2 regions of the Peribacillus sp. NJ4 genome follow, and region 1 is predicted to be linked to the other one. Evidence: riboswitches for the same ligand, from Rfam matches in the RefSeq annotation. Region 1 holds a riboswitch; the other holds the start of a gene.
The links. Region 1 has a riboswitch for ZMP and ZTP ahead of QUF94_RS11485 (glutamate/serine transporter AimA). Riboswitches for the same ligand answer to the same signal wherever they lie in the genome.
Positions count from the first base shown of each region.

Region 1 (7,456 bases):
ATGTTTAAGCCTAAAAACCATATACATCAACGTGTTTATATGTTCATATTTAGCCAGAAGCGTTTTCAGCTCCAGTTTTGCCATTTCGGAGCCTTATCGAAGTCCGATGGACTTACTGGCTGCGGACCAAAAATTTATGGAAGATTTACCAGAGGATGTTGATCCATGTGGTGAGTTTGGTGAATATCACTCATTCGTATATAACGGAGTCATTTTCTCTCATCCGATACGACTAGACTTGGGAGATGAAATGTTTGTACTTCCTGCCAATCCATTATCCAGCGAGGTTGGTTATAAACGTGTGGTAAAAGTTTAAATTTTTCATTAATATTGTCAGGTGTTCCAATTTGCGAACACTTTTTAATAAATAAAAAAACATGGTCATAAAGTAACCATGTTTTCTTTTTACTCATATAGCTGTGTCTACACTAAGAGTTATTTATTAATAAATTCTTTGTTGATTTTTTCAGCCTCAGCCAAGTATTCTGTTTTAATCCCGCTCTTAACTCCCCACCAATAGAAGCAGAGTGCCAGACATGCGATGACCACCATATCCCAGCCAAATGTAAGAATATTTTTTCCGCCGAACTTCTCACTTCCAATATAAGAAATCAAAATCATACAACCTAAGTAAAGAAGCATCCAAACACCTGATAAAAATTGTTTTTTGAATCCATTCCATTTATTTTTAGCTTGATAATAAAAGTAAATAGGTAGTCCAATGGCAATGATGAAAACGACTTCTCCTGTTAATGGCCAACGCGCCCAGTATAAAGTCAGCGATGCAAAAACAAATCCACAAGGAGCAATAATAGAAGCGCCTTTTAAGTGAAATGGACGATTAAAATGAGAAGCTGTACGTCTTAATGTTGTCAATGCAACTGGCCCCATGATGTACGAAATAAGTGTAGCAACTGAAATCACTTCAGCAAGTACGCCCCATCCGCGGAATAAAAATAAAAAGATAAAACATACGCCTAAGTTTAATAACATCGCTGGACGAGGAACACCATATAGTGGATGTAATGTACCAAAGATATTCGGTAAGTACCCATTTTTCTGCATTCCATAAAGCATTCGCGAAGTTGTAGCTGTATAAGTGGCACCTGTACCAGATGGTGATACAAACGCATCTACATACAATACAATCGCTAACCAGTTAAGGCTAAGAGCAATTGCCAAATCAGCAAAAGGTGAATTAAAATTCAGTTGACTCCATCCGTTCACAATCATAGACGGATCGACAGCACCGATAAAAACAACTTGTAAAATAACGTATATAAAACCTGCAATTAGAATAGACCCAATAACAGCAATTGGTATAGACTTATTCGGCGACTTCGCTTCTCCTGCCATATTAACAGGACTTTGAAATCCATTAAACGCAAACACGATACCAGAAGTAGCTACTGCTGTTAAAACGCTTGCCCAACCATATGGTGCGATCCCTTGAGAACTTGTAAAGTTTTCACCATGAAATCCAGCAAAAAATAACGATCCTGCCATTACACCTGGAACAATTAATTTAAAAATAGTAATAAATGAATTTGCCTTAGCAAAAAGGTTAACTGTCCAATAGTTGACGAAGAAATAGAACAATAATAGTAAAGAAGCTATGAATAATCCTTTGGTCGTTAAGATATTGTTATCAACTAAGGAATGAGACCATCTGGCCCATTCCCAAGGCCACGTACTCATATATTGTACCGAAGCAATGGCCTCAACGGTAATAGTCGAAGCGATCGAAATCCAGTTCGCCCACGCAGCTAAAAATCCAATAAAAGAACCATGCGAATATTGAGGATACTTAACCATTCCTCCAGCTTCAGGAAACATTGCCCCAAGCTCTGCGTAAGATAATGCAATAAATAAAATTACAACCATACCGATAATCCAAGAAAAAATAGCTGCTGGCCCAGCAATCTGGGCGGCTTTCCACGCTCCGAACAACCAACCTGAGCCGATAATAGAACCAATACCTGTCATAGTTAAAGCAAAAGTCCCCATCTTTCTATGCATATTACTCATCTCTACCTACACCTCTTCCTAGGAAAATAAAAAACACTTGATCTATTTATAGATCAAGTGTTTGCCCAGGCGCGCGGCTTATACTCTATATGCTCCCCCATGGTTCTCCATGTTGCGCCAGTTACATATAGGAAAATAGTTTTTTTATAGTATATAGGATTATTTTAAATTTCACAACACTTGAAAAATATTTATATTTTATATATATTCTTATTTATTTTTCGTAATTCCCTATCAATATTCATTTTAATTTGAAAAAATTAGGTAAATTAAAGTCCAAAAAACAAACATTCGATTTCCGGAACACACGCTACATCAATAAAATCATCTCTCTTTAACATTATACTTAAAAATCTTTAAGAGCTTATATTCGCAAAATAAACCGTTCATATTTTACAAATTATATCAACAACATTTACATAAACTGTTCTTTTCTTCCTCAAAAAAAAGCCATGCACATGAAACACACTCGGCATAGCTAGAGTGAGGAACGTAGATTGGATTTCCAAATATACTAATAGAAGCAAGTGCTATGTAAAATGTGCCTTCCTGGCTTTTCATTGATTAGGTTAATCTGAATAAATTAAATTTTGGATATTATTAATAAAAAGCTAAAGGAATTACCCAGTACCCCTAGTCCTCCATGTAGTGCCAAAGCTTCGCTTGTTATACAACCAGCCTCAAACATGATTCTACAAGTAAGGGATCGGAGAATGTTCAAACATACCCTCCTGAAAGACGTCTACTTTATCCCCACCCGTTAAAAAATACCTCAAATGCATTAGTTTGGAGGACACATCTGTATTTTTTGATTAAATAGTCCAGTGCATCTTCATCACCATTTTGGATTTTCCCAACCAACATTACATCTTCCATATGAGTATAGGTTTCCACTCGTTTCTTCTCGACGATTACACTCATTTATTTTCCCCACTCACTAAGTTGAGACCGATATAAACGTTGCATTACCACTTCAATGTGTTAAAGTGAATACAATATAATAATATCTCAGAAATGGAGATAAGATATTCGTAAATAACGACATTTTTCTACAAATTATGATTATAAATTTTGGTATGCTTGCATCATTAATCTCTTTAGGTTAGGCGTTAGTTCAAATTCCGGCAAGACTTATGGCAGAAAAATTTGGTCCTAGAAAAATGATCGCTTTTTCTCTAGTATGGTGGTCAGTATTTACGGGTTTGGCGGGTTTAGTTAAATCTCACGGTCTATTGTATCGGTCTGATTCTTACTTGGGATAGGTGAAGGACCGATGTTTCCAGCTAATGACGTATTTAATACAAACTGGTTTAGAAGTGATGAAAAAGCCAGAGCATCCAGTGCATTATTGGCAGGTTCATATTTTGGACCAGTTATCGCCCCTATCGTCACGGTTTATATCTATCAATATTTTGGTTGGAAAGCTGTATTTTATATTTTTGGATTAATAGGAATAATCATTGCAGGTGTATGGTATGTTATAGCCCGAGACTATCCTGAAATTCATAAACTTGTGAATGAACAAGAAAAAGAATATATTCTAGAAGACAGAGAAATTGTTGATACTGCTAAAGTTAGAGCCGCTTGGAGTACTTTTCTGAAAAGCTATCGATTTTGGGCGTTAGGATTGCAATATTTCGTTGTTTTGTATACTATCACTTTCTTCTTAGTTTGGTTACCTACATATCTACTGGAAGATCGAGGATTCTCATTAGGTAAAATGGGATTTGCTGCAAGCCTACCTTGGTTAGCAATACTGATAACAGTAATGACTGGTGATATTCTTTCCGAATAACTAGTACGTAAAGGTTTTTCAAAGCAAATATCAAGATCCTCTTTAGCTATATCAGGTTTAATAGTATTTATTATTTCAATGTACCTTGCCGTTATGACAGTATCTCCTTATATGAATGTTTTATGGTTATCAATATGCTTGGGTTCACTAGGATTTACAGTAGTGTGTTCATGGGCTTCCGCTACAGACTTAGGGAGAAACTTTTCAGGCTCCGTTTCAGGTTGGATGAACTTGTGGGGAAATCTAGGAGCTTTTGTATCACCGTTATTATGTGGTTGGTTAGCAGAAAACTTTGGTTGGAATATCACATTAGGAGTAACTGTAATCCCTGTGTTTATTGCAGCTATATTATGGTTGTTTGTGAAACCAGATACATCATTACTAAACTAAATACTATTAAGAGGAGTGACCGATTTGAATTATTTAGTATTTCAAATGGATTTAGTGGTTGGAAATCCTGTAGAGAATAGGAAAATCATTGAACGCTGGTTAGAAGCTAACTATAGTGATGATGTAGATGTTGTTGTACTTCCTGAAATGTGGTCTACGGGCTATGCGTTGGAGGAATTGAAAGAAATCTGCAAAGTGGATGGAAAGCAATCCATTGAATTTTTACAATCACTGGCTAAGAAGTTTAATGTAAACTTGGTGGGTGGCTCGATTGCCGTATTAGAAGGTAAAGATATCTTTAATCGTGCGATTATAGTAAATCGAATGGGTGTGATTGTTCACACATATGACAAGATGCACCTTGTTCCGATGTTAGATGAACCTAAGTTTTTAACGGGCGGCCATAATCAAGTTGAAATATTTGAACTTGAAGGTGTGAAGATGGGGGTTATTATTTGTTACGATTTACGATTCCCAGAAATTATTCGTGACTTAGCATTACAAGGTATTCAAGTGTTACATATCGTCGCAGAATGGCCACTTGCAAGGGAAACACATTGGAATACGTTACTTCGTGCGCGCGCAATTGAGAACCAAATGTATGTTGTTGCATCAAATGTGGCGGGGACAAAGCTAGGGGTGGAATTTGCAGGTTGCTCACAAATTGTAGATCCATGGGGAGACATTGTTCAAAAATTGGATCAAGAAGTTGGTGAATTAAAGGCAACTTTAAATTTAGAGAAAGTACCCCAAATAAGAAAAGATGTTCCCATATTCGATTCCAGAGTACCAGAAAAGTATAGAAAGTTATAAAATAGGAGCTACTCCAGAGATACCAATCTTTAGGAGTAGCTTTTACGTTTAATTCAACAAAGCATATGTTTCACGTAAAATCCATTGATAATTTTTATTTTCTTATGCAACTACTGTCCCGATAGTTGCATAAGAAAAGGAAATGACTACTCTTTATCATGGATGTAGTGTGACAGAACAGGATCCAATTTCCTTTCCACCCCAGTTTAGTGAAAGCTTGTCTTGATCTGAAAGAGGACCGACGCCACTAGGAGTACCAGTAAAAATAATATCTCCTTTCCCAAGCCCAAAATGCTTTGCTGTAAAATCTATAATTGTTTGCAAATCAAAAAGTAAGTCCTTAATATTTCCGACTTGTACACGCTCTCCGTTTTTAAAAAGGGAAAAATCTAATTGTTTACATGCTTCGACACCTTGAAACGGAATGAAATCACTTACAACAGCCGAATTTTTAAATCCTTTAGCCAAAAGCCAAGGATGCTGTTTTTGCTTTAACTGTGCTTGAACATCTCTAAGTGTTAAATCCAAACCAAGGGCTATGGCATCTACTATTTCATCTACTTTCATTCCTGTTTCGTACTGCTTTGCGATATGAAGGACAAGTTCTGTTTCATAGTGAATGGAACCCTGATTACTCGGCAACGTAATTGACTGACCATTCGCTTCAACTAGCGAATGAGTTGGTTTTGAAAATAAAAAAGGGGAAGTTGGTACTTCATTATTTAATTCTTTTGCATGCAAAGCATAATTTCGACCTACACAATAGATATTTTTAATGTCTTTCATTATTAAACCCACTCTTTTCTTTTAAAGAATAAAATTTTTGATACTAAAAATTTCAGATTTCTTTTTTATTAAATCTTACTTTGTAATGATTCAATAGTAAATGGAACTAACGCCCTTGTTTTTTCTTTAACTACTTTTTTAATATTAATAGTTTTTTCGCATAAAATTCAATCTCAAACGATGTCATAATTATTAAGTGTGATAGATTGGCCAAGTTCAACCTTCCTTACTATTAATTCTTCACAAACCCAGCAAACGTATGAACAGTGATTCTCTAAAAGGTCACATACTTCCTAACGAGTCGTTGTTACTTTACTTTACTTTCAATTTCGATAATCCTACTCAAAACAGGAACTTTATTTTGGGAAAGCCTCTGTTTTTGAAACTCGTATTATGTCACTAGGAAAGTACTTTTTAAAATATTTAACCACCATTACATGTATATCAACTGTAAGATGATATTTTTGCAATTCACTATCTGTTGAATAGGCATCAAGTGCATTTATCTCTCCCAGTTTGTTTATAGTATTTTGATAAGTTCTATATAGCTAACTCGTTTGTTATAAGTGAAAAGGACATAGTCTCCTTTACATATTGTTTTAACTATGTAAAGGAGACTATGTCTGGTAATTTTATAAAAACTTACTTTTTAGAACTTGGACGTTTACAATACGGACCTTTATAACTGTAATATATATTAAAACGTTTTTTTCTCTTTGATCAAAATGACACCTAACAATCCCATCAAAGAAAATATGACAGGAATGAGAAATCCATAATGATAGCCCACATCTATAGAATGCCGAGGAAATAGATCCAGTACATTTCCGAAAACACTAGGCAACAAAACGGCACTTAAGAATCCACCCATATTGGCAAATCCTGAAACAACACCTACTTGTTGAATAGGAAATGATTCCCGTACCACTGCAAAAGTCAAAGAGCTAGCTCCATTTCCAAAACCTATGATAAATAGTAAAACCACCACCATTATAAATGGAGGTTTTACGCCGGAGAAGAACAACCCACTCCAACTGCATAAGACAATTAGATGGATAAAGGTGTAGACTTTTTTGATAGAACCCATCCGGCTTGTAATCCAGCTAATTAAAGGGCCTCCTATAATGGCTCCAAAAAGACCATACATAATAAGCTGGCTTGCCCCTGAACGAGACATTTCAAACACATGAATTCCATAGGGAACTCCCCACGAACCGATGAATCCTATATATGTGCCAACCACTCCAAAGTGGCAAAAGAAAGTGGCCCAGGCTTGACGGGTAGAAAATATTCGGCGTAGAATCGTCCAAACACCTTCCCGTTCTTTAATTAGAACTTCCTTGGCTTTGGAATCATCTTTAAATAGTTGTTTTGGTTTCGATACAAGAACGACATACAGAAGATATGATGAAAGCACTAAAATAATTCCTATGCTAAGGAATGGGGTTCTCCAACCAGCGAATGAAATCCACATGGAAAAAGGAACGGTAGCTGATAACGAACCAAGGCTCGCAACCATGGCAACCAGGCCTAATAATTTTACAAATTCCTGTGCCTTAAACCATTGGCTTAATATTAAAACCAAGTTGACAAAAATGGTGGCATCTCCAATTCCAACTAATAACCGGGAGAAAATCAATACAT
Region 1 is NZ_JAUCFQ010000001.1:2,283,972-2,291,427, reverse strand. It holds gene QUF94_RS11490 (hypothetical protein) at 107-316, shown strand; gene QUF94_RS11485 (glutamate/serine transporter AimA) at 436-2,028, opposite strand; ZMP/ZTP riboswitch at 2,085-2,163, opposite strand; gene QUF94_RS11480 (hypothetical protein) at 2,776-2,949, opposite strand; gene QUF94_RS11475 (MFS transporter) at 3,302-3,823, shown strand; gene QUF94_RS11470 (MFS transporter) at 3,902-4,213, shown strand; gene QUF94_RS11465 (carbon-nitrogen family hydrolase) at 4,229-5,026, shown strand; gene QUF94_RS11460 (fumarylacetoacetate hydrolase family protein) at 5,183-5,812, opposite strand; gene QUF94_RS11455 (MFS transporter) at 6,510-7,456, opposite strand, start outside.

Region 2 (7,456 bases), 1.1 Mb from region 1:
AGATGTGTTTTAGTTATGAAACCCAAATTGAACATCTGGTATACGAATGCAAAAGGGCGGCAGTCTGCTAATTTTTATGCGCAAATGCTACCACCATCCAATGTTGAAGCAACAAGGGAAGAGGCAAATACTCCTTGAAAATTTCATAAGGTAAACTCTCAGGTTGTTTTAAAATTGAATTATCCTGTTTAATATTTGAAATTCACTTTTAAGTAGGTGAATTATGGATGCTCCCAGTGGCTAAGGTTGTATCTGTTCAATTTGAATGCAATGACTGCTGCAAGCAGGAAAATCGAAAAATGCAGCGAATAGAAGGTGAGTGAACAAATAAATCAAGCGAGGGTGAATTGGATGGGAGTTCAAGCAGAAAAGATCTTTGTAAACTTGCCTGTTAAAGATTTGGGTGCCTCAATGGAATTTTTCACAAAGGTCGGCTTTGAATTTAACGAGCAAATGACCAATGAAAATGCAACGTGCATGGTTATCAGTGAGTCCATATATGTCATGTTATTGGTGGAAGATTACTTTAAAACGTTTACCAAGAAGGATATCCCAGATCCAGCAACAACTACGGAAGCCATCGTGGCCCTATCGGTTAAAAGTAAGGAAGAAGTGGATGAGGTCGTGAATAGGGCACTGGATGCTGGTGGAAAGCCTTTTAATGAAGCAATTGATCATGGTTTCATGTACGGTTGGAGCTTTAAGGATATCGACGGTCATTCTTGGGAAGTGTTTTACATGGACGAAAGCGGATTTAATCAAAATTAAATCAAATGAAAGACACAATCCTTCACTTAGGATTGTGTCTTTTTTTGAAGTTCGGTGCCGTAGGTTTATTCATAACAATACCGGGCTAATATCCTTCCATTCATAAACCAATAGATTTATTTCAGCGCCAGCGATTTTGATTTTTTCGGTTTTAAGCAATTCAGAACCAAATGCCTCATAGAAGTATCGAGATTTATTATCTTCAAGTACCTCAACGAGAATGGTCTTGAATCCAAGTTCTTCAAATTTAAAAAATAATTCTTTGATAAGTTTCTTTCCTATTCCCATTCTTTGAAAATTTTCGAGGATATATATTGCAGTTAAATCACCCGAATCCTCAACTTTATTTGTTTCCCTTTTACCACCAGCTATAAATCCAACTATTTTCCCCTTGTCATTTTCTGCTACATAAATATGATTCCCATCACTGGATATATTCTTTATCCATAAATCTTTCCTTTTCTCATAAGACAGATTATCTAGAAAATCACTTGGTATTATATTTTCATAAGTGGTTCTCCAGCAATCCACATGGACTATTGCTATACCTTCAGCATCAGCAAGCGTTGCCTCTCTTACTATCATATTAATTCCTCCTAATTATCTTTTAGTTTGCTATACTTTCTATATTTTACTAATATTATCCATTTTACAACAAAGCTGTCCGAGATAGTCCAAGAATATCAACAGCCACTTTCAACAGTGCCTTTTTCCAACGAGTAATTTCGTCGATATATTCCTAATTTCGGAGATAAAACGATAGAATTCGTCGATATATTCCTAATTTCGGAGATAAAACGATAGAATTCGTCGATATATTCCTAATTTCGGAGATAAAACGATAGAATTCGTCGATATATTCCTAATTTCGGAGATAAAACGATAGAATTCGTCGATATATTCCTAATTTCGGAGATAAAACGATAGAATTCGTCGATATATTCCTAATTTCGGAGATAAAACGATAGAATTCGTCGATATATTCCTATTTTCGGGAGATAAAACGATAGAATTCGTCGATTTATTTCTGGTGAGTTGTGACTTCTGCAAAAAAAGAGATAAATCTTTAAAATGATATTGAAGATTGCTGAATAATTTGATAAAATAAAATAAATGAAAAGACTATGTGCAACTGGCGAAACACGGATAACCGTGAGGGAACACATAGTGTCGTAGCCGTTCGCCTGGGCAGAGGTAAGGGATTTTATCCCTTGCCTCTTTCTGTGTATTTACAGAGGATAGTAAAGGTTTAGAGAATGCAGATTTTCATGGTTTCAAAATTTTGTCAATATTTTGAAACTTCAAAACTATCATAACCAAAAAGGAGCAAACAAAATGAGCACAGTACTTTTAGAAAAAGTCAAAACGATCAAAGCGTTAAATAATATTGCCGAAAGCGGGCTAAATGTATTCAACAAAGGCGATTTTAAAGTCGACAATGACAGTGAAAACCCTGATGCAATCGTACTTCGCAGCTTTAACATGCATACTATGGAATTCGGCGATCAGTTAAAAGCAATCGCAAGGGCAGGGGCAGGAGTCAATAATATTCCGGTCGACAAATGCACAGAGCAAGGAATCGTCGTTTTCAATACACCTGGAGCTAACGCAAACGCTGTAAAAGAAATGGTGCTAACGTCATTAATGGCTTCATCTCGTAACCTGTTTGCCGGTGTGGCCTGGACAAAGACGCTGGAAGGCGAAGGAGAACAAATTCCAAAGCTTGTAGAAGCAGGAAAGAAACAATTCGTTGGTAAAGAAATCAAGGGAAAAACTCTTGGCGTAATCGGTTTAGGAGCGATCGGTGCACTTGTAGCGAATGATGCCCTGGATTTGGACATGGATGTCATTGGGTTTGACCCGTTCATCTCTGTTGATACAGCTTGGAACTTGTCCCGCAATGTACAACGCGCCATGACAATTGAACAATTGTTTGCAGAATCTGATTACATTACAGTACACGTTCCATTAACTGATGACACTAAAGGAATGTTTAACCAAGAAACATTTGGCATCATGAAGCCTGGCGTACATATCTTGAACTTCTCACGCGGCGAGCTAGTGAATGAAGCGGATATGGAAGCGGCACTTGAGAGCGGGAAAGTTGGCAGGTTCATCACCGACTTCCCGAATGAAAATGTGTTGAAAATGAAAAATGTCGTTCCAATTCCGCATCTTGGTGCCTCTACACTAGAATCAGAGGAAAACTGTGCCATCATGGCAGCTCGTCAGTTGAAGACCTTTTTAGAAACAGGGAACATCAAGAACTCTGTGAATTTCCCGAATACTGCCATTCCTTATACAGGAAATCGTCGTGTGGCAACTTTCCACGAAAACGTTCCTAACATGGTTGGGCAAATTACACTGGCTGTATCTGGCTTTAATTTGAACATCGCTGACATGGTTAACAGAAGCCGTGGGGGATATGCGTATACGATCATCGACATTGACGGTGAAGTAAACGGCGATATCATTCCTGGTTTGGAAGCAAAAATCAAACAAATCGAAGGTATCGTCACAACTCGTATTATCTAATTGGTACCGGAAGATAGATGATAAATAGTGAAAGCCTCAATTCCTTTAAGGAGTTGGGGCTTTTTTTAGGCTTGTTAATGTTTTTGAACAAAAAAAGCCACTTATTGTGGTGATCATATTAAACGTTACTCACGTGTTGAGAACCTAGGGATTACAACGAACTCAGCCTGGCACGGGTTATGCCAAGCAGCTCGATACAGTCAGTTGAAGTCAAAACTTCTTCCATCACGAATTGCTTAAGATCGAACTTCTCCAAGATTAAAAATCTGTCATGGTTTCACTTCCGTTTCTTCTTCATAATGTACAAACAACATCAAGTAGATTGCGAATAGAAGATGCAAATAAAGTGGAATATTCTTATCGTATTGAATGACAACAAATATGAAAATTCCATATAGCAAAATTGGAATGGTTAAAAGGATTCTGAGCTTAGTCACATGTCATCCTCCCATTTATCCTCAAATATTAATACATCAAGCATTTGAGCCACTTGAAAATCCTTTTCTGCAATTGCTTTTATTAAACTTGTACAATTATTTTCCCTAAGAACATCTGCTAATAATTGTAAATCCATTGTCATTACAGTTGGTTTCATAGTTTTACCCTCCTAATTTACCAAATATTCTGTCAGTTCTGTTATTACAATAGTATGAAGTACAGAGAAAATGCTGTCAATCAATATTCCATCTGTACTCATTTTGAGTTAATGGATTCAAAAGTTATCTACCAAAATCACTATCTCATATATTAATCTGCTTAGTTAGATAGTCACTGGTGTGCCTCTTTGCTTCCGTTCACTTCAGCACCTCGCCTTTTCCATTTGGGAAGGGGTTTATTTTTTGCCTTCTATGTAGGCATCAGGATTACATCAAAATGTAATATCATGATGGGAAACATTTGAAAAGATGACGTATCAGAAAATAATCCCTGAATTCTCAACCAACCTGTCAGTTCAAGAAGGCTTTTGGTAATTTGCTATAGTAAAGAATCGTCCCTAGGAAATACAGAGACGATTCACACCCTTTCTACACAGAAAGGATTACCCTATATTGTTCTGCCCCCAAAATTCTGATACTGATGAAGGATATTCGATGTTAAAAAAGCTCCAACAGGAGGTAATTGCTCGGTATAGGTATTACCACTAACAGGAAATTCATTCAGAGCTATATCAGTAGTGGCAATCCACGATCCAGACTCACCTGCTTGTAAAGAGGGAGGCTTCATAAGAAAACGTCCGCGTAAAATAAAATGTCGAACTCTAATCTGGAAATCATCAATAATGGTTAAGTTGCCAGAGAATGTGGCATAAGGTGAATCGAATGTGAGTTGTTTGGTGCTTTCATTCCAAAAGCCACTAATCGGAATAGGTGTACCACGAAAATTAGCCGTACCACTTACTCTATTATCTGTAATGGAGTTAATGTTAAGTGTTCCCCAAATAATCGTTCTGCCAGCTATTGAAGAGTGGATACCCCATACAGATGGGAATGGAAAGCTAACCGAAGCAGTTCCCTGTGAAGTTACCAATGCTATGCCCTCCCTTAAAGTTTGTTTATGTTCTGAGGAAGCTCCCTTGTTTATAGGAACAATCCAGTATATGCGGCACGAGCAGAATAATCCAATAAATAAAGGTGAAGCATTACATACCCTGCCTGTAAATACATTCTCTCCGAACCACCGTGGTAAACAAATATCCATAAAAAATCCGGTCTTCAAATGAAAACCGGATGTCAAAAAAATTTATTAATGATGATGTTCATGACTTTCTTCTTGTTTTTGGCTCCCTTTTTGCAAGAATTTCAATTCACTTTCAGACAGTTTTCCTACGATAAACTGTTTTTGAGGCATAATGATTGAACCATCGTTACTAGCATGTACTTTTATATAGTATAGGCCATCACTATCAAAGTTTTTACGTAAAGTATAAGTACCGTTTCCCTCTTCCTCAGCTTGTTCCATACTATATTTGAGAGAGCCATCTTGTTTCCATATCTGAAAATGAACATAATCTGAGTTTTCAACCTTTTTACCACCTTGAGTAAGAACAGCCTTTATCGTCTCCTGTGTATTAGCTGAAAAGGATGCTGGTATAATTATTTCAGCTTCAAGTGGTGTTTCTTCTTTGTATAGATTAGTGACATCCTTTTCAAGTGAACACGCACTTAACAATAGGCTGAAAATAAAGATTAAAGAAATACATATATTTTTTTTCACGGCAAAAGCCACCCTTTACATTTCCGAATTATGCATTCAAAAACTTCTTAACTGCAGATATTCGTTTAATAATTAACCAGTCAATTAGCCAAACAACAATAAGAGACAAACCAACCAAAGGAAACAAAATTCCTAGACCTATTAACAGAAATAGAAAGAATCTCATGTTCTTTATAGGAGGAGCTTTTGGTGCACCTAATCCTTTTTTCGGCTTTCGCTTCCACCATAAATAAAAACCACTAAATGCAACAAGGATAATTCCTAAACAAATAAGAAGGCTGATTATTTGATTAATCAAACCAAATTGAGTCCCTTTATGCAAGGTAATCCCCCAAGCAACTATTTTTCCTATTAAACCGTAATGATCATAACGATAATCAGCTAGAACCGCACCGGAATATTGGTCAATATGAATAGTTGCTTCATCTTGTGCTTTCGGTGGAAAAGCTGACAATGTATAAACGCCATCCGTTTCTTTTGGAATATTAATGCTATAACTTGGATGCATACCCTCACGATTCGCTATCGTGACTACATCATCAATGGACAGTGGGATAAAACCTTGAATATCTGAGATAGGTACATCTAAATTTTCTGCTGCCCAAGGAACATCTGCAATATCTTTTGTTTTAATTAAGGATGTTGGAGCACTTCCAGTCCATATGGAAGGAGGATACCCAGATCCGGAATTGGTAGCTAACGATTGAAAATTACTTCCCCAAAAACCTGACCAAGGCAAACCTGTCATAATTAAAAATAACATTCCTGCTGATATCCAAAATGCAGGTACTGCATGTAAATCTCTTCTGAAAGTATTTTTCCCTTTATTTATTCTTGGAAATAGAACACCAGAAAGACTTAGCTTATTTTTGGGATACCATAAATAAAGACCAGAGACAATTAACACAACTGCCCAACACGCAGCTAACTCTACAATTCTATCTCCCAAGGTGCCAGCCATCAGTTCACCGTGAATTTCCTCGATTTTATCCATAATTCTGTCTTCATCATTTAACTCTCCAATAGATTTACCTGTATAGGGGTCTATAAAAATGGTAAGAGACTCATTATTAGTAGTAATGCTCACTTCGCTTGAACGGGAGGCATTTTCTCCGGGATGATATTTTGTCACCACTGCATCTGGGTATAGCTTCTTCACTTTCTGAATCTGCTGAGATGCTGGTAATTTATCTCCTTGCGGTGTTACCTCTTGGTAGTCTTGATAAAGTACTTGTTCAATCTGTGGCTTAAATAAATAGATTGAACCAGTAACTGCCAGAATGATAAGTAAGGGTGCAAAAATAATTCCAGCGTAAAAATGCCATCTCCATACTGTTCTATACAGAGCGGCGTTTGGTTGTTTAGTTTCCATTTATACAGGACCTCCAAGTAGTACTATTAAATTCACCTATATAGATGATAAAAGAAAATTGTGAGAAAAATATGAAATTTATTTAAAAAAAGGAAGTTTGAATTTGTTAAAGATGAGATGGTCATTCCAAATAAGAAGAACAATTGGAACAAAGGAGCGAACGTATTGAGTAAGAGTTTGCGATTGTAGAGTAGGAAGGAATGGAGGGAAATGGGGTAAGTGCGGCGAAAGTAATCTATAGAATGTCTTGAAGATAGGAAGAGCAGCGAGACAACAATGTAAACGGATCAGAGATAAACTGCTAATGAACATGAAGACAAACACATTAAGGGAAGCAGCACTCTTGAAAAAAGAAACTGTAATAGATCGTAAAAAAATCATGAAGGGGTGTTAAATATGCACAAAAGAGATTGTTCGAAATTGAAGTGTCAGTGTTTCATTGTACCTAACTATATTCTTGAGAATTTGGCGCAAAATGAAGTGGAAGAAGCACGGATCAGTTTAGCGAAAAGCCGTCAAATGCGCAGGCGCAGAATTTTGAAAGAATATGATATTGACGGGGTTGTC
Region 2 is NZ_JAUCFQ010000001.1:1,185,580-1,193,035, forward strand. It holds gene QUF94_RS05985 (VOC family protein) at 352-768, shown strand; gene QUF94_RS05990 (GNAT family N-acetyltransferase) at 838-1,353, opposite strand; ZMP/ZTP riboswitch at 1,887-1,965, shown strand; gene QUF94_RS05995 (phosphoglycerate dehydrogenase) at 2,104-3,303, shown strand; gene QUF94_RS06000 (hypothetical protein) at 3,573-3,740, opposite strand; gene QUF94_RS06005 (hypothetical protein) at 3,737-3,898, opposite strand; gene QUF94_RS06010 (hypothetical protein) at 4,348-4,830, opposite strand; gene QUF94_RS06015 (FixH family protein) at 5,047-5,517, opposite strand; gene QUF94_RS06020 (PepSY-associated TM helix domain-containing protein) at 5,546-6,889, opposite strand; gene QUF94_RS06025 (M4 family metallopeptidase) at 7,286-7,456, shown strand, end outside.
Region 2: linked by a shared signal. The riboswitch ahead of QUF94_RS05995 (phosphoglycerate dehydrogenase) and the one ahead of QUF94_RS11485 (glutamate/serine transporter AimA) in region 1 are both predicted to bind ZMP and ZTP.